3 regions of the Serratia sp. Res13-Sevr-LER1-36-b genome follow, and region 1 is predicted to be linked to each of the others. Evidence: predicted binding sites of a transcription regulator. Region 1 holds the regulator's gene; each other region holds the start of a gene.
What was found. The regulator sigma-54, encoded in region 1, starts transcription at its own class of promoters, with help from an activator protein. The targets are predictions, from matches to a motif close to GTTGGCACANNTTTCGCTNT.
Positions count from the first base shown of each region.

Region 1 (6,484 bases):
CCCAGCTTGTTCTTGATCTCAACCGTCTGCTTGACCGTCATTGTTGTTTACGCTTTTCCAGTGTGCGGTGACGTGATTGCACGTTCTTGCCGCGTGAACGGAAATAATCTGCCAACTGTTCAGCCACGTACACCGAACGGTGCTTACCGCCGGTACAGCCTATGGCGACGGTCAGATAGCTGCGGTTGTTGGTCTCCAGCATCGGCAGCCACTGTTCCAGATAGCTACGAGTCTGGTAGATGAAGTTGTGCACTTCGGTGTGGCGATCGAGGAACGAGGCCACGGGCTTATCCAGGCCGGTCATCGGGCGCAGTTTAGGGTCCCAGTGCGGGTTGGGCAGGAAACGGACGTCGAACACGTAATCGGCATCAATAGGAATGCCGTGCTTGAAACCGAAGGATTCGAACACCATTGTCAGTTCGCGTTCGCGCTTGCCCAGCAGACGGGTACGCAGCATTTCTGCCAGTTCGTGCACCGACATTTCCGAGGTATCGATGATCAGATCGGCACGGGAACGCAGCGGTTCCAGCAGATCGCTTTCTTCATCGATCGCACTTTCCAGCGACAGGTTCTTGGCAGACAGAGGATGCAGGCGACGGGTGTCGCTGTAGCGGCGGATCAGAGTGTTGCGATCGGCATCAAGGAACAGCAGCTGCGGCGTGAAGCTCTCCGGCAGTTGGGTCATTGCATATTCAAACACTTCCGGCGATTCCGGCATGTTACGGACGTCGATGCTTACCGCAGCGGAGCTATTACGTTCGGCCAGCGTCTGGGCCAGCTGTGGCAACAACACCACGGGCAGGTTATCAACGCAGTAAAAACCCATGTCTTCCAACGCCCGCAAGGCGACGGATTTCCCCGAACCGGAACGGCCGCTGACAATCATCAGCACCATGTGGTAACTCCCCTGGCATCTCAATGGCGCTCATCGCCACCGTTAGGATCTAGTATCCGGGCCACGGCCCGGATATATCGTAAGTAAAACAGTAGCGTTTTCATGGCGGAAAGTCACGCCAGCCGCTGGTTACTCGGTGATGATCTGATACAGCTCTTCGTCGCTCAGCGCTGCGCGCAGGCGGCGGCACACGGTTTTGTCGGCCAGCCGTTTGGCGACCAGCGACAGCGTATGCAAGTGAGTTTTACATTGATCGGCCGGTACCAGCAAGGCGAACAGCAGATCGACCGGTTGATTATCAATGGCATCAAAGGCGATAGGTTGCTCAAGGCGGATAAACACGCCAACGGCCCGCAAAGTGTCCTCTTCCAGTTTGCCGTGTGGGATCGCGATACCGTTGCCGATACCGGTACTGCCCATACGTTCCCGGGTGAGTACTGCGTCAAACACCACCTGCGAAGGTAGGTTAAGCTGCTTGGCCGCCAGCTCGCTGATAATTTCCAAAGCCCGTTTCTTGCTGGTGCAGTGTACCGAGCTTCTGGTGCACTCGATGTTTAACACCGAGCTTAATTGCATTATTTCGTTGTTCATCTCATCTTCACTTAAAACCGCGTCCTGTCGCTTTATTGCAAGCCTGCTTTACCATTGGAAAGTAGGCTTGCGCTGATAACCTTCATGAAACGGTTTTTCGCCTGTTTAACCCTGATGGCTTATCGGCGCATACCCATACAGGTGCTGCGCCGAGGGTTGCCGTGTAGCCAATGCGACTACGATATGGGCCATTACGCATTGCATAACGGCTCAGAATGTCAGTGTTGCTTTAGTTTGTCTTTATGTTTGTTCAATTGACGCGCCAGTTTGTCGATCAGGCAGTCAATTGCGGCATACATATCTTCTTTTTCCGAGGTGGCGTGCAACTCGCCCCCATTCACATGCACCGTTGCTTCCGCAATCTGCTGCACTTTTTCCACACTGAGTACGACATATACCTGGTTAATGCGGTCAAAATACTGCTCGAGTTTGGCAAACTTGGTGTTGACGAACTCACGCATTGGTTCGGTGATTTCGACGTGGTGTCCGGTAATGTTGAGCTGCATAATGTCTTCCTTCTCTATAGAGGTCAAACCAACTGTTTACGCTGGTTGGACGGCGGGATGGACAAAGACTCTCGGTACTTGGCAACGGTGCGCCGCGCCACCATGATCCCCTGATCGGAAAGCATCGTGGTCAGCTTGCTGTCGCTAAGCGGTTTGGCAGGGTTTTCCGCCGCGATCAATTTCTTCACTAATGCCCGGATCGCCGTAGAGGAGGCTTCGCCACCGCTGTCGGTATTCACATGGCTTGAGAAGAAATACTTCAATTCGAAAATACCACGCGGGCTGTGCAGGAACTTCTGCGTCGTCACGCGTGAGATTGTCGATTCATGCATTTCCACGGCCTGGGCGATATCCGCCAGCACCATGGGCTTCATAAATTCTGCACCCTGTTCAAAGAACGCCTCCTGCTGTTCGACAATACAGCGGGTCACCTTGAGCAGCGTGTCGTTCCGGCTTTCCAGGCTCTTGATCAGCCACTTCGCTTCTTGCAAATTGCTGCGGATATACTGGCCGTCGGCATCGTTGCGCACCGTGTTGCCCAGTGCCGCATATTGCTGATTGATTTTCAGCCGTGGGATGCTGTCTGCATTAAGCTCCACCACCCACTTATCTTGCACCTTGCGTACCAACACGTCCGGGATCACATACTCGGATTCACCGGTATTGATCGACTGCCCAGGGCGCGGATCGAGTGAGTGGATCAACACCATCGCTTCTTTCAGTGTATCTTCTTTTAAGCGAGTTGTTCGCATCAGGCTGCGAAAGTCGTGGTTAGCCAGCAAATCCAGATGCTCGCTGACGATCAGGCGGGCTTCCGCCAGATAGGGCGTGTCTTTGGCGTATTGGGAAAGTTGGATCAACAGGCAGTCACGCAGATCGCGAGCAGCGACGCCGACCGGATCAAAACGCTGTACGCGCTTCAATACCGCTTCGACCTCGTCCATCGTCACATTATCGTCACCCATACTCTCCAGAATGTCTTCCAGCGGTACGGTGAGATAGCCGGTGTCATCGACGGCGTCGACGATCGAGGTGGCGATGGCGGCATCGGTGTCAGAGAACGGCGTCAGATCCACTTGCCACATCAGATAGTCCTGCAGCGTTTGCGTGGTTTCGCCCTGATAGACCGGAAGTTCGTCATCGCCATAGTCGGTACCGGTGCCAGAAGGGGTACCGGCGGTATAGATCTCATCCCAGGTGGCATCAAGAGGCAGCTCTTCGGGCATGTCCTTCTGTTCCAACGCTTCACGGGTGTCTAGCCCTTCGGTCTCGACGCTTTCTTTGGTGTCGATCTCTTCGTGCTGGTCTTCTGTCTGTTCAAGCAGCGGGTTGCTCTCTAGTGCCAGTTGGATCTCCTGCTGGAGCTCAAGCGTGGACAGCTGCAACAGGCGGATTGCCTGCTGAAGTTGGGGGGTCATGGCCAGTTGCTGGCTGAGCCTGAGTTGCAAACCTTGCTTCATAATCTTCTGCTACTTCCGTTAACGGCGGCCTGTTGGCCTGCCGCTGGAACCTACAGGCGGAACTCTTCGCCCAGATAAACGCGTTTGACCTGCTCATCGGCCAGGATGGCGTCCGGCGTGCCGTGGGCAATCAGCTTACCCTGGCTGACGATATAGGCACGTTCGCACACGTCCAGCGTCTCGCGCACGTTATGATCGGTGATCAGCACTCCAAGGCCGCTGTCACGCAGGTGTTCGATGATTTTCTTGATATCGATAACGGAAATCGGGTCAACCCCGGCGAAAGGTTCATCCAGCAGGATAAATTTCGGGTTGGCGGCCAACGCACGGGCAATCTCCACGCGGCGGCGTTCACCACCGGAAAGCGATTGGCCCAGGTTGTCACGCAGGTGGGAGATATGAAACTCTTCCAGCAGCTCGATAGCCCGATCGTTGCGCTGCTCACTGGTGAGATCGTTGCGGATCTCCAGCACCGCCATCAGGTTGTCGTAAACACTCAGGCGGCGGAAGATAGAGGCTTCCTGCGGCAGGTAACCGATACCGCGGCGTGCGCGTGCGTGCAGCGGCAGGATACTGATATCTTCGTCATCGATCACGATGCGCCCGGCGTCGCGCTGAACGATGCCGACCACCATGTAGAAAGTGGTGGTCTTACCGGCACCGTTTGGCCCCAGCAGGCCGACGATCTCGCCAGATTTCACTTTCAGGCTCACGTCTTCAACGACTTTGCGGCCTTTGTAGGCTTTCGCCAGGTTTTCTGCGATGAGTGTTGCCATAAGTAATTAGTTACTCTTCTTTTGACCGTTTTTGTCTTGCAACTGTGATGGCACCAGAACCGTGGTCACGCGTTTGCCTTTATCGCTGAACGCCTGCATCTGCTGCTGTGGCACCAGATAGGTAATACGGTCACCTTTCACGTTGCTATCGAGCTGTTCCAAATAGGCGTTGCCGGTGAGGGTGATCAGCTGCGTCGCGACGTCGTAACGCACTTTCTGCGCATGGCCTTTCACCGGCTTGCCGTTGTCCTGCATCTGGTAGAAGGTTACCGGATTGCCGAACGCTTCAATATAGGTTTTGTTCTGATCGCCACCCGGGCGCGTGACCACGACCTTGTCGGCCTTGATCTCGATGGTGCCCTGCTTGATCACCACGTTGTCGGTAAAGGTGCTGACGTTGCTCTGCATATCCAGCGACTGTTTCAGCGAGTCGATACTTACCGGTTGGTCAGAGTCGGATTTCAACGCCAATGCGGGGGAGCTGGCGGTCAAAACGAGGCTGACGATCAACAGATTACGGAGTTGGCTTTTGGTTCTGAATTTCATAGTTGGTCTTGACCTTATCAATCAGCTCAGCGGTTTTGTTCCGCAGATTGCCACGCATTTTCATGCCGTTAGAGGTGAAATTCGTGCCGAACAGGGTCACTTCATCATCAGAAGAAACGTCCTGGGTGACCAGATTAATCTGGGCATTATCGGTTTTAATTTTTTCCAGCTGTGAGGTGGTTGTCAAACTGTTCACCTCCACGTGGCCGTACAGATACAGCATGCGGTTTTTGGTCAGCTTGGCGCGATCGGCGCGTATTGACCAGGTGGCCACGGCATGCTCATCAAACAGCGTCATCACCGGCTGGGTGAACCAGCTTAACTCATCGGCGGTGTAATATTTAACCTCTTCTGCCACCAGCTTGTAGCTTAGCTGCCCGGCCGGATTGTATACCACTGTTACGGTATGCTGGCTCTGATAGGTCGGGTCTTGGTTGTTGACCGGTACCGAATTGTCGTCATCGCTGAAATCGGCCATGTTCCAGCCAATCAGCGCCAGCGCGATCACGGTCAGCAAAATGGTGATCCAAAGTTTGGTTTTACTCATATTGACAGCCCTTTGGCGTCCTCCAGCTTGTTTTGTGCCAGCAGGATCAGGTCGCACAACTCGCGTACCGCACCACGGCCACCGTTGATACGGGTGACATAATGGGCGCGAGGTAACAATAATGGATGCGCATCGGCCACCGCGACGGCCAGACCGACTTCGGCCATGACCGGCCAGTCGATCAGATCGTCGCCGATGTAGGCAATTTCATCTGGCATCAGGGACAGTTTATCCAACAGTTCACGGAAGGCCAAAAGCTTATCGGACTGCCCTTGATACAGATGGGTGATATCCAACGTTTTTGCCCGGTCTTCCAGCAGTTTGGCCGAACGCCCGGTGATGATGGCCACCTCGATACCCGAGGTTTTCAGGCAGCGGATGCCGTAGCCGTCACGGACGTTGAAGGCTTTCAGCTCTTCACCGTTATTGCCCATGTAGATCAGGCCGTCTGACAGCACGCCGTCGACATCACAAATCAACAGACGGATTTTCCCGGCGCGGGCCATGACTTCTTCAGCTACCGGCCCGTAACAGGTTTCAACCAGACTCATGCAGTTGGTTCCTTTCATTAAACGACGCCAGCGCGCAGCATGTCATGCATATGTACCACACCCAGCAATTGGTCGCCATCGGCAACCAGCACGGCGGTGATATGGCGTTGCTGCATCAGATTGAGCGCATCGACCGCCAGCAGGTTCGGGCGCACCCGGATACCGCCCAGCGTCATGACGTCGGTGATGTTGGCATTATTCAGATCGATGCCCATATCGAACACCCGGCGTAAGTCACCGTCGGTAAAAATACCGGCGATTTTCATCAGATCGTCGCAGATTACCGTCATGCCCAGGTTTTTACGGGTGATCTCCAGTAGCGCGTCGCGCAGCGAGGCTTCGGGGCTGACGTGCGGAATTTCGTCGCCGCTGTGCATGATATCACTCACGCGCAGCAGCAGGCGGCGGCCCAGTGCACCACCAGGGTGAGACAGGGCGAAATCTTCCGGGGTAAAGCCGCGGGCCTTCAGCAGCGCTACGGCTAACGCATCGCCCATGACCAAGGTGGCGGTGGTGCTGGTGGTAGGGGCCAGACCCAGTGGGCAAGCTTCCTGCGGTACCTTGATGCACAGATGCACTTCTGCCGCCTTGCCCATCGAGCTTTCCGGGTTG
Region 1 is NZ_JADACK010000019.1:25,936-32,419, reverse strand. It holds gene npr (PTS phosphocarrier protein NPr) at 1-41, opposite strand, end outside; gene rapZ (RNase adapter RapZ) at 38-895, opposite strand; gene ptsN (PTS IIA-like nitrogen regulatory protein PtsN) at 1,025-1,486, opposite strand; gene hpf (ribosome hibernation promoting factor) at 1,705-1,992, opposite strand; gene rpoN (RNA polymerase factor sigma-54) at 2,016-3,452, opposite strand; gene lptB (LPS export ABC transporter ATP-binding protein) at 3,503-4,228, opposite strand; gene lptA (lipopolysaccharide ABC transporter substrate-binding protein LptA) at 4,235-4,774, opposite strand; gene lptC (LPS export ABC transporter periplasmic protein LptC) at 4,743-5,321, opposite strand; gene kdsC (3-deoxy-manno-octulosonate-8-phosphatase KdsC) at 5,318-5,872, opposite strand; gene kdsD (arabinose-5-phosphate isomerase KdsD) at 5,890-6,484, opposite strand, start outside.

Region 2 (6,484 bases), on a different contig from region 1:
AAACCTTCACGACGCATGTTTTCGATCAGAACCGACAGGTGAAGTTCACCACGGCCTGAAACACGGAATGCATCAGCATCTTCGGTTTCTTCAACGCGCAACGCCACGTTGTGTACCAGTTCCTTGTTCAGACGCTCAAGGATTTGGCGTGAAGTCACGAACTTGCCTTCTTTACCACAGAACGGTGAGGTATTGACGTTAAAGAACATGCTTACGGTAGGTTCATCAACCGACAGTGCTGGCAACGCTTCAACCGCGTTCACATCACAAATGGTGTCAGAGATGTTCAGCTCGCCCAGGCCGGTGATGGCAACGATGTCGCCCGCTTCGGCAACGGTGGCTTCGATACGTTCCAGACCCATATGGGTCAGCACTTTACCGATTTTACCGTTACGGGTTTTGCCTTCGCTGTCGATCAGGGTGATCTGCTGGTTAGGCTTGACTTTACCACGCTTGATACGGCCGATGCCGATAACGCCCACGTAGTTGTTGTAGTCCAGCTGCGAGATCTGCATCTGGAAAGGTGCTTCCAGCTCAACCTGCGGCGCAGAGACGTGATCGACAATCGCCTGGTACAGCGGAGTCATGTCTTCGGCCATATCGTTATGGTCCAGACCCGCGATACCCATCAATGCGGATGCATAGATGATTGGGAAGTCGAGCTGTTCGTCGGTAGCGTCCAGGTTAACGAACAGGTCGAAGACCTGATCCACAACCCAGTCAGGACGCGCGCCAGGGCGGTCAACCTTGTTGATTACCACGATCGGTTTCAGACCATTAGCAAACGCTTTCTTGGTCACGAAACGGGTTTGCGGCATTGGGCCATCCATTGCATCCACAACCAGCAGCACCGAGTCGACCATTGACATCACGCGCTCTACCTCGCCGCCGAAATCGGCGTGTCCTGGGGTGTCTACGATGTTGATGCGGTAGTCTTTCCAATTAATGGCGGTGTTTTTTGCGAGGATGGTAATCCCACGCTCTTTCTCCAAATCGTTGGAGTCCATTACGCGTTCTGTCGCTTCTGAACGCTCTCCGAAAGTACCGGATTGTTGCAGCAACTTGTCAACCAGGGTGGTCTTACCATGGTCAACGTGGGCAATAATGGCGATGTTACGCAAATTTTCGATCACAGCTTTGCCTCAGGCATTAGAAATAGCGCGCTATTGTACACGTATTAAGCGAGGTACTAAACAAGATCACAACACTCTCTTATAAACAACTGTGTACAGGCTAGTTTGTGATCCCTTTCACGGTGCAAAAAGCAGCAATCGATGATGATTTGCACCATTCCAGTGCCCCACCCCAGGTTATTTGCACCACCATAGTGCATTGCATCGCTAATGGTGCATACTGGCAAAGAGCAAAACCCGCACAAACCGGCGATTTTTTCGCTTTTATAAAGTTGGCACAGTTTTCGCTTTAGTCTACACAGGGCAAAAACAGGCCATCACACAGATTCGTTCCACGACGATGACAACGATAAATCCGGGAGAGTTAAGTATGTCCGCTGAACACGTTTTGACGATGCTGAATGAGCATGAAGTGAAATTCGTAGACCTGCGTTTCACTGACACCAAGGGTAAAGAACAACACGTCACCATCCCTGCTCATCAGGTAAATGCCGACTTCTTCGAAGAAGGTAAAATGTTTGACGGCTCCTCAATCGGTGGTTGGAAGGGCATCAACGAATCTGACATGGTACTGATGCCAGACGCCAGCACGGCGGTTCTGGATCCGTTCTTCGAAGAATCTACCCTGATCATTCGTTGTGACATCCTCGAGCCAGGCACCATGCAGGGCTACGATCGTGACCCACGTTCGATCTCCAAACGTGCTGAAGACTTCCTGCGCTCTTCCGGCATCGCCGATACCGTGCTGTTCGGGCCAGAACCTGAGTTCTTCCTGTTTGACGACGTGCGCTTTGGCAGCAGCATCCGTGGTTCCCATGTCAGCATTGATGACATCGAGGGCGCCTGGAACACCAGCACCAAATACGAAGGCGGCAACAAAGGCCACCGTCCAGCGGTAAAAGGCGGTTACTTCCCAGTACCACCGGTCGACTCTTCACAGGACATCCGTTCTACCATGTGTCTGACCATGGAAGAAATGGGCCTGGTGGTTGAAGCTCACCACCACGAAGTGGCAACCGCCGGTCAGAACGAAGTGGCTACCCGCTTCAACACCATGACCAAGAAAGCCGACGAAATCCAAATCTACAAATACGTGGTTCACAACGTGGCTCACGCATTTGGCAAAACCGCGACCTTCATGCCAAAACCGATGTTCGGCGATAACGGCTCAGGTATGCACTGCCACATGTCACTGTCCAAGAACGGTACCAACCTGTTCGCTGGCGACAAGTACGGCGGCCTGTCTGAAATGGCGCTGTTCTACATTGGCGGCATCATCAAACACGCTAAAGCGATCAACGCCCTGGCCAACCCGACTACCAACTCATACAAGCGTCTGGTCCCAGGCTATGAAGCGCCGGTTATGCTGGCTTACTCTGCCCGTAACCGCTCTGCGTCTATCCGTATCCCAGTGGTTGCCAGCCCGAAAGCGCGCCGTATCGAAGCCCGCTTCCCGGACCCAGCGGCTAACCCATACCTGTGCTTCGCCGCGCTGCTGATGGCTGGCCTGGATGGCGTGATCAACAAGATCCACCCTGGCGATGCCATGGATAAAAACCTGTATGACCTGCCGCCGGAAGAAGAAGCTGAGATTCCAAAAGTAGCTGGCTCACTGGATGAAGCAATGGCCGCACTGAACGAAGACCGTGAATTCCTGACCCGCGGTGGCGTATTCACTGACGACGCGATCGATGCCTACATCGAATTGCGTAAAGAAGAGATGGATCGCGTGCGCATGACGCCACACCCGGTTGAGTTCGAACTGTACTACAGCGTTTAAGTCATAGCGTTTAAGCCTTACCCGCGCTGTCTACGGATGGCGCATCGCTCGCTATTTATCTAAGCCGTTTTTTTGTTGCCGTGGAAACTTTTAGCCCATCTTCGGATGGGCTTTTTTCTCCACCGTATGTTCTGCAAAACTATTTCATACCGTGATGGTTGCGGATGGAGTAGGATGGATGCACTAAAAAGGTGCAGGAGACTGCTGTATGGCAACCGGCAAGCTGCCCGATGCTGGGCAGATCCTCAATTCTCTCATCAACAGCATTTTGCTGTTGGATGACACACTGGCGATCCACTACGCCAATCCGGCGGCGCAACAGCTGCTGGCACAGAGTTCTCGTAAACTTTTCGGTACACCGCTGCCCGATTTACTCGGTTATTTTTCGCTGAATATCGATCTGATGCGCGAAAGCCTGCATGCCGGCCAGGGCTTTACCGATAACGAAGTGACCCTGGTGGTCGACAGCCGCGCCCATATCCTCTCCCTGACCGCTCAGGCGCTGCCTGAAGGCTTTATTCTGCTTGAGCTGGCCCCAATGGACAATCAGCGTCGCCTCAGCCAGGAGCAGTTACAGCACGCTCAACAGGTTGCGGCTCGCGATCTGGTGCGTGGCTTGGCCCATGAAATCAAAAATCCGCTCGGCGGTTTGCGGGGTGCCGCGCAGTTGCTGGCGAAAGCTTTGCCAGACCCTTCGCTGACGGAATACACCAAGGTGATCATCGAACAGGCCGATCGGCTGCGTAATCTGGTAGATCGCCTGCTAGGGCCACAGCGCCCCGGCCAACATATTACCCAGAGTATCCATCAGGTAGCGGAACGGGTCTTCCAACTGGTGTCGTTGGAGAAACCCGATAACGTCACGCTGGTGCGTGATTACGACCCAAGTCTGCCGGAACTGGCGCACGATCCCGATCAAATCGAGCAGGTGTTGCTCAATATCACCCGCAACGCGCTGCAGGCGCTGAGCGAAACCGGTGGCACCATCACGCTGCGCACGCGTACCGCGTTTCAGATCACCCTGCACGGCACCCGCTACCGGCTGGCGGCACGGATCGATGTTGAGGATGACGGCCCGGGCGTACCGGCCCTGTTACAAGACACTCTGTTCTACCCGATGGTCAGCGGCCGCGAAGGCGGTACCGGCCTGGGGTTATCCATCGCCCGTAATCTAATCGATCAGCATTGCGGAAAAATTGAATTCAACAGTTGGCCAGGTCACACCGAATTCTCGGTTTTCCTGCCTATTCGCCAGTGAGGTTTGTGCTATGCAACGAGGGATAGTCTGGATCGTCGATGACGATAGCTCCATCCGCTGGGTGCTCGAACGTGCGCTCACCGGAGCCGGGGTGAACAGCGTCACCTTCGACAGCGGCAATGCCGTGTTGGAAGCATTGGCCACGCAAACTCCCGACGTGCTGCTGTCAGATATCCGCATGCCGGGTATGGATGGCCTGGCGCTGCTCAAGCAGATCAAACAGCGTCACCCGATGCTCCCGGTCATCATAATGACGGCGCATTCGGATCTGGACGCGGCGGTTAGCGCCTATCAACAAGGGGCGTTCGATTACCTGCCAAAACCCTTTGATATTGACGAGGCCGTCGCGCTGGTAGAGCGTGCCATCAGCCACTATCAAGAGCAGCAGCAACCCGCTCGCAACCAACCCGCCAACGATCCCGTCGCCGATATTATTGGTGAGGCCCCGGCGATGCAGGATGTATTCCGCATTATTGGGCGTCTGTCGCGTTCCTCCATCAGCGTGCTGATCAACGGGGAGTCGGGAACAGGGAAAGAGCTGGTTGCCCATGCGCTGCATCGCCACAGCCCGCGCGTCAAATCACCATTTATCGCCCTGAACATGGCCGCGATCCCCAAAGACCTGATCGAATCTGAACTGTTCGGCCATGAGAAAGGGGCATTTACCGGCGCTAATCAGATCCGCCAGGGCCGTTTTGAACAGGCCGACGGTGGCACGCTGTTCCTGGATGAAATCGGGGATATGCCGCTGGATGTGCAAACCCGCTTGCTGCGGGTGTTGGCGGACGGCCAGTTCTATCGTGTGGGTGGCTATGCGCCGGTGAAGGTAGATGTGCGTATTATTGCCGCTACCCACCAGAACCTGGAGTTGCGCGTCCAAGAGGGTAAATTCCGTGAGGATCTGTTCCACCGCCTGAACGTGATCCGCGTACATCTGCCGCCGCTGCGCGAACGCCGTGAGGATATTCCGCGCCTGGCGCGCTATTTCCTACAGGTGGCCGCGAAAGAGTTGGGTGTGGAGGCGAAGAACCTGCATCCGGAAACCGAAACCGCCCTCACTCGCCTGCCGTGGCCGGGCAACGTACGCCAGTTGGAAAACACCTGCCGCTGGCTGACCGTGATGGCCGCCGGACAAGAAGTGCTGATCCAGGATCTGCCCTCGGAACTGTTTGAAACCGCCGCGCCGCAAGCCAGTAGCCACGGCTTGCCGGACAGTTGGGCCACGTTGTTGGCACAGTGGGCCGACCGGGCGTTACGTTCCGGTCATCAAAACCTGTTGTCCGAAGCTCAGCCGGAAATGGAGCGCACCTTGCTCACTACCGCGCTACGGCATACCCAGGGGCACAAGCAGGAAGCTGCCCGCCTGTTGGGATGGGGCCGGAATACCTTAACGCGTAAGCTGAAAGAATTAGGGATGGAGTAAGTAATACCCCTCACCCTAACCCTCTCCCAAAGGGAGAGGGGACCTAACGTGCTACAAATTACCCCTGCGCTCAACTGCTACATTGTTCTTGAGAAGTGCCACAGAATAACTCCATACCTGATATCAACTCCGTACCAGCTCCCTCTCCCTGTGGGCTGAGGGTTGGGGTGAGGGGAACTTGATGATTAAAAATACAATCCAGCGCACAAAAAACCAGCAATTTAAGGCTTTTACCGGATATGCGGGAGCAGTATGATCGAAACGCAAACTCAGGAGGCTTTTGATGCTGGATACACTCATCGTCTTTCTTACCCAAGGCGCAGACGTCGGCTCTGCCGTCAGCCATTCACCGCAGGCGGCAGTTGCCACGGTGTTGTGCGCGGCACTGATAAATTTCTTCAGTTAACAGGGCGCAGTACGCTGCGCCTCTACACATCCGCCGTGGTGTTGCGCGTCAGATAACCCGGGAGAACTGTTGGGCGCGGGCCTGTTTACGCAGGTAGATATCGAAGCACATGCAGATATTGCGGATCAGCAAGCGCCCACGAGGCGTGACGCGAATGCCGTGGTCATCTCGCTCCACCAGCCCGTCACGTTCGAACGGCGCCAGCAATTCCAGATCGGCGGCAAAGTAATCCGCAAACGCAATGCCGTATTGCTGCTCAATCGGTTGATAAGCCAGCTGGAAATTACAGATTAGCGTCTTGATCACATCACGGCGCAGGCAGTCATCTTCCGTCATCGCCAGGCCACGCCACAGGGCGTTCCCCTGCTCTTCCACATTAGCGTAATACACCTTCAGCTCTTTCTGGTTCTGCGCGTAGCTGTCACCCAGCATGCTAATGGCGGAAACCCCCAGGCCCAGCAGATCGCTGTCCCCTTGGGTGGTG
Region 2 is NZ_JADACK010000013.1:11,558-18,041, reverse strand. It holds gene typA (ribosome-dependent GTPase TypA) at 1-1,133, opposite strand, end outside; gene glnA (glutamate--ammonia ligase) at 1,504-2,913, shown strand; gene glnL (nitrogen regulation protein NR(II)) at 3,122-4,171, shown strand; gene glnG (nitrogen regulation protein NR(I)) at 4,182-5,594, shown strand; gene IMQ33_RS08035 (YshB family small membrane protein) at 5,878-6,000, shown strand; gene hemN (oxygen-independent coproporphyrinogen III oxidase) at 6,049-6,484, opposite strand, start outside.
Region 2: glnA (glutamate--ammonia ligase) is a predicted target of sigma-54. The motif match lies at 1,405-1,424, and genes of this name have one in related genera.

Region 3 (6,484 bases), on a different contig from region 1:
AAGCAACAGCAGGATCACCAAGGCGATCACCACATACAGGCAATAGAAGCGGAAGTCGCCGCTCTGCATGCCCTGCAACCGCACACCCAGACGCTGAGAGGCCTTGACTAGCGGATTGATGATCCAGTCATCCCAGAACGGTTCGGCACGGGTTGCCCCTGCGGTGGTCTGTTCCAGTGCCCGCGACAATGCAGGCGTTGGATCGAGCTGCTTGCGCAGACGGTACAGCGAGGCAAACATGGCACGCAGTGGCTGGGTAAAGCCCCCTGCGGACACCGCCATCGCCTGCTCCCAGTTATAGCCACAGGCCCAAGGGTCGCCACGGCGGCGGAAGCTGGACTGATTGCTTTTCAGCAGCAGATACACCGCCAATGGGATCAGCGGCAGAGCGAGCAACAGGATAAAGGTCAACGCCGGCGACAGCATGGCCTGGCTGGCCAGTTGCGGCACCAGCATTGAACCTTGCACGACGGTAACGTCATGAGTGCCAACCAGCGTCATGGCAACCTGCGCCAGAATGGGTGCGACTACGCTGGCCCCCACGCCGAGCAGTACGCACAGCAGGGCCAGCAACAGCATGGAGACTGTCATCTGCCACGGCACTTCGCGAGCCTGCGCCGCTTTTTCACTGCGCGGCCCGCCGCAGAAGCTGACGCCGTAGACCTTGACGAAGCACATCGCCGCCAGCGCCCCGGTGATCGCCAGCATCACCATGGCAATCGGGCCGCTGAGGCGCATCACAAAGTTACCGTCGTGGCTCATGGAGAATAGCGATTGGTAGGTGTACCACTCGCTGATAAAACCGTTCAGCGGCGGCAGGGCGGAAATCGACATACAGCCGATCAGGAACGCCAGCCCGGTCAGCGGCATCAGCTTCGCCAGACCCCCCATCTGTTCCATATCGCGGGTATGCACGCGCCAAATCACGGCACCGGCCCCCAGGAACAGCAAGCCTTTAAACACCGCATGGTTGAGCAGGTGATACAGCGCGCCGAGCAGGCCCAGCGCAGCCATTATCGGATGTCCGCTAGCCATGCCGACCATTGCCACGCCAACGCCCATTAAAATGATGCCGATGTTCTCTACCGTGTGCCAGGCCAGCAGGCGTTTGATATCGTGCTCGGCCAACGCATACAGCACACCCAACACCGCAGACACCGCGCCGAAGGCCAGCACCACGATGCCCCACCACATTTCGGTGGCACCCAGCAGATCGATCCCGACCTTGATGATGCCGAAGATGCCGATCTTCACCATCACGCCAGACATCAGCGCAGAAGCATGAGAAGGGGCTGCTGGGTGGGCTCGCGGAAGCCAGCTGTGCAGCGGCAGCATCCCCGCCTTGGCCCCAAAGCCAAAGAAAGCCAGCAGGAAAACGACCGATGCCATCCAAGGGGAAAGCGACAGCGAACGGAAGGAGTCAAAGTCCAGGCTGCCGCTCTGCCGCCACATCAGGAAGAAGGCGATCATGATCAGCACCGATCCGGCATGGGCGATAAAGAAGTACAGCAAACCGGCGCTGATGGATTCGTCATCCTGATCGGCGATCACCAGGAACCAGGAGGCCAGCGACATCATTTCGAACAGAATGATGAAGTAGAAGGCGTTATCCATCACCACCAGCCCGACCATCGAGGCGATAAACAGGTTCATAAAGAACCCCATGCTCGCGGCGCCTTTACCGCGATATTCCTGCACATAGGCGATGGAATACAACGCGCAAACGGTGACCAGCAGCGAAATCACCACCAGCATAAAGGCCGCCAGCGAGTCCATGCGCACCACAAAAGCGGCAAACGAGAACAGGCCAGGGGTGGAGAAGGAGAGGGTATGCCCGCTTAACAGGACGGGAACGGCGCTGCATAGTCCTAACAGGCCACCGAGCATTGCGCTGATCCCCGCCAGCAAAATGGCAAGGCGCTCCCGGCGAAACAGCAGCAGCGACAGCACGCCACCGGCGACATAAATCACCAAAGCCCAAAGCAGTAGAGTGAGAGAGTCCATGTTTATTTCTGCCCCCTGACGAGAGAAGGAGAGGATGGCCAGCCGATCGCGACCTGGCCGGCTCGCGCCAAACGCCGGGCCTGCGCTTCCTGCTCAAGCTGCTGTTCATCGACGATATGCAAGGCATTGGTTGGGCAGATGCGTACGCATTCAGGCCCATCGGCGAGGAACGCGCAGAGATCGCACTTCACCGCCACCGTTTTAATCCCGGCATTCCAGGACAGATAGGGCGATTGGCTTGCGGGACTGGTTGGCACGTCGGGCAACAGTTCTGCCGGGACGTACTGTTCAAACATCGACGGGATATTGACCGGCCCACTGCCCGCAGGCGTGATTGCACCGAACGGGCAGGCCAGGCCACACAGCTTGCAGCCAATGCACAGGGTCTCGTTCAGCTCGATGGCGTGCTCGCCGTGCGTGATGGCATTGACCGGGCAAACGCGCGCGCAAGGGGCGTCTTCACATTGGCGGCAAAGCATCGGTGCCGTTTGCTCTCCGACGCGCGTCACCGTCAGTCTGGGATGCGACTGTAGCCCTTCAGCCTTATGCACCTCGGTGCAGGCGGCCATGCAGGTGTTGCAGCCGATACAGTGCTGAGGCTCCGCAATAACAAAGCGGTTCATGGCCGTTCCTCCAACAGAAAGCGATTCACGCTCACATTGCCAACGACAGTGGGGTGAGTGCGGCGCGGCGGCGTTTTTCCGCATTCATTTTTTGCAGCAGCTGTTGGTCTACGCAGTGCAGCGCATCGGTGGGGCAAAACTCCATACAGGCCGGGCCGTTGGCTCGCCCGGAGCAGAGATCGCACTTGTGCGCTTCTGCTTTCTCGGCGGCGGGGAACATCAAGGCATTGCCATGGTGGGGTACCGGGCGGGTGATCACTTCCATCACCCCATATGGGCAAGCCATGACGCAGGCTTTACAGCCGATGCAGCGTTCCTGCGTGACCTTGACCATGCCGTCGCTCTGGCTGATGGCCCCGTTGGGGCAAACGCTGGCGCAGGGGGCATCATCACACTGACGACACAGCACCACGGTGCTGACATTGCCGCCTTTCAGCAGATGCAGGCGAGGCGTGAAGTTGGCGGCATCCAGCGCCGAGACATCCTGGTTTTGGCTATGTGCCACTACGCAGGCGATCTCACAAGTGCGGCAGCCGATGCATTTTTGCGGATCGGCCATGATAAACCTGTTCATCAGTCACTCCTGGTTACCTTCCATCGTTAAACCCCAGGCGGCGAGCCTTTGAGTCTGTGCTGCCGTTAGCTATACATAAAACGTGCCAAACGTAATAAACACATACGAAACAAATGGTTGGGTTTTCATTGGCCGCATATGAACGGCTGATTGGCATAAACGACGACGCGGGAGGGGATATTCGTCACATTCAGCCCGGATTGGCGTCGTCACTTCGTCATTTTTGACGAAATCGGTAGCAAAAATGACGGTTTGGCCCTCACCCCAGCCCTCTCCCACAGGGAGAGGGAGCTGATAGCCCCTACTCTGTTGGGAGAAGGGCTGTCATATCAGCAACCTCGATCGCCTCTTTTAGCAAAGGTGAGTCAGCCGGTGTTTATGAAGGATCACTATACTTTCAGCCCAACTCGATCGGTCCCCTCTCCTTGGGGAGAGGGGCCAAGACATCACCTTGGCACCGTAATTGCACTAACTGAAGCTTCGGCCATTCATCACCGAACAACGGAGGACAGATGCATGAAATAACCCTGTGCCATCATGCGATGGAAATCATGCAGCAACACGCCCGGCAAAATCATGCCCGGCGCATTACCGCCGTCTGGTTTGAGATTGGCGCATTTTCCTGCGTGGAAGCGGAGTCCCTACGGTTCTGCTTCGATATGGTTTGCCGTGGCACCTTGGCCGAAGGCTGTGAGTTACATCTGCTCGAACAACAGGCCCAGTGCTGGTGTCACGACTGCCGGGCGGATATGCAACTGCTGGTTCCCCAGGTCTTGGTCTGCCCGCAATGCGGCGGGCGCAACCTGCGGGTGCAGGCGGATGACGGCTTGCAACTCAAGCGCCTGGAAATTGAATAACCAAGAGGAAAAAGCATGTGTATAGGCATTCCCGGTAAGATTGTGGCGCTGGACGAAAACCAACCCCAGCACGCCTGGGTCGACGTCTGCGGTGTGCAACGAGAAGTGAATATTGCCCTGGTGTGCCAGGACGATGAACCGCCAGAAGCGCTAATCGGTAGCTGGGTGCTGATCCATGTAGGCTTTGCCATGAGCCGCCTGGATGAGCACGAAGCACAGGAAACCTTGTCGGCGCTGCAAGCTATGGGGGAAGTGGAGCAGGACGTCGCGCTGTTCCTGGCAGGCGAAGGTGGCCAGGAACGGCGATAAATTGTGCTATCCCCGGCAAATGACATTCCTGTTGCGGTGTTTTGTTGATCCGGTCGGGAGAAATTACCATTAACAAACCTTACTCTTTGTGAGGATGTTCGCTGGCAATAATCTTCGTGACTCAGACAAGTGATAAACCATGTCGACTGTACGCTTAGAACAACAAGACCTGCTCGAAATTACCCGCATGCTGCTCGGGCAGCATAATTTCATCGATCTGCTACTGCAATTGCGTCAGGTGTTGCGGCGCCTGCAACTGGCCGACAGCGTCGCGTTGGTGCTATTTGATCCCCATAGCGAACGGGTGAGTTTTCACGGGCTGGATCACGCGCAGCAGCCGGTAAACTATCAGGACGAAACGCTGCTGGCGAATGGCCCGGTGAGCCGCTTTCAACACAGCTCGTTACCCCAACGCTGGCAGGCCGATGAGCTGCACGATCGCTATCCGCAAATCCGCGTCCTGAAGTTGCATCCTCCCTTCAACCAATACTGTTTGATGCCGCTACATGCGGGGGGGCGGCCGCTCGGTGGCTGTGAATTACTGCGTAGCGGAAACGAGCCGTTCAGCGATGCCAGCCTGGTGCAGTTGCAAACGCTGATGGAGCTGGTGGCACTGGCCACGCAGCAGATTGTTTTGCTGGAAAACGCGCAAGGGCTACAGCACCAACTGCGTCATGAGCTGGATGACTATCGCATCTTGGTGGATGTCACCAATGCGGTGCTGTCAAAGCTGGATCTGGATGACGTAATGGGGGAGATCTCGGAGAAAATTCACCACTTTTTCAACAGTGACGCCATCAGCATCGTGTTACGCAGTAATCACGCCGAGCAGCTCACCATCTACTCTACCCACTATCTGAACAATAACGCCGCCGAACGCCAGCAGTACAACGTGGCGCTGGCAGGCACCTTAACCGAACGGGTGATGAGCAGCGGCGAAATGCTGCTGTTGAACCTGAAAAATGCCGAGCAGCTTTCCGGCTATGAACGTCGGCTGTTTGATATATCACAGGGCAGGATCGAGGCATTGTGCGTATTGCCACTGATATTCGGCCAAAAGAAGCTGGGCGTGCTGAAGCTGGCGCAATGCCAGGCGGATGGCTTCAACGCGGCCAACTTGCGGGTGCTGCAACAGATTGCAGAACGTATTGCTATCGCGGTGGATAACGCGCTGGCCTGCCAGGAGATCAACCGGCTTAAAGAGAGCCTGGTGCATGAGAACCTGTATCTGACCGAGCAGATCAACGTCAATCATCCCGATCTGAGCGAGATTGTTGGGCGCAGCGCGGGGATGTCTTCGGTACTCAAACAGGTCGAAATTGTGGCTAAAAGCGACTGTTCGGTGCTGATCCTCGGGGAAACGGGCACCGGCAAGGAGCTGATAGCACGAGCGATCCATAATCTGAGCGAACGGCGTGACCAGCGCATGGTGAAAATGAACTGTGCGGTAATGCCTGCGGGTTTGTTGGAAAGCGACCTGTTTGGCCATGAAAAAGGCTCGTTTACCGGGGCTTCCACGCAACGCATGGGCCGCTTTGAGCTGGCGGAGAAGGGGACACTGTTCCTGGATGAAGTGGGGGAGATCCCCATTGAGCTGCAACCCAAGCTGCTGCGGGTGTTACAGGAGCGGGAGTTTGAGCGAGTCGGTGGCAACAAACCGATCTCTGTTGATATCCGTCTGATCGCCGCCACCAACCGGGATTTGCAACAGATGGTGGCCGATCGTGAGTTTCGCAGCGATCTGTTCTATCGCCTGAACGTGTTTCCTATCGTCATTCCACCGCTGCGCGAACGGCCTGAGGATATCCCCCAGTTGGTGAAGTTCCTGACCCATAAAATCGCTCGCCGCATGAAACGCACCATCGACAGTATCCCGGCGCAAACGCTGCGGTTATTAAGCCAGATGCCATGGCCGGGCAACGTGCGTGAACTGGAGAACGTGATTGAGCGGGCGGTATTGCTGACGCGTGGCTCGGTGCTCGAGCTGCCGCTACCTGAATTGCAGTATTCGCAACCCGCAGTGGTGCTCTCGGCGCCAGCCATGGAAACGGTATCGCCGGAGGAGGATGAGCGCCAACGGGTGCTACGTGTGCTGAGAGAAACCAACGGCGTAGTCG
Region 3 is NZ_JADACK010000005.1:322,992-329,475, forward strand. It holds gene hyfB (hydrogenase 4 subunit B) at 1-2,004, opposite strand, end outside; gene IMQ33_RS02560 (4Fe-4S dicluster domain-containing protein) at 2,007-2,627, opposite strand; gene hydN (electron transport protein HydN) at 2,659-3,201, opposite strand; gene hypA (hydrogenase maturation nickel metallochaperone HypA) at 3,714-4,058, shown strand; gene hybG (hydrogenase maturation factor HybG) at 4,074-4,367, shown strand; gene flhA (formate hydrogenlyase transcriptional activator FlhA) at 4,507-6,484, shown strand, end outside.
Region 3: hypA (hydrogenase maturation nickel metallochaperone HypA) is a predicted target of sigma-54. The motif match lies at 3,652-3,671, and genes of this name have one in related genera.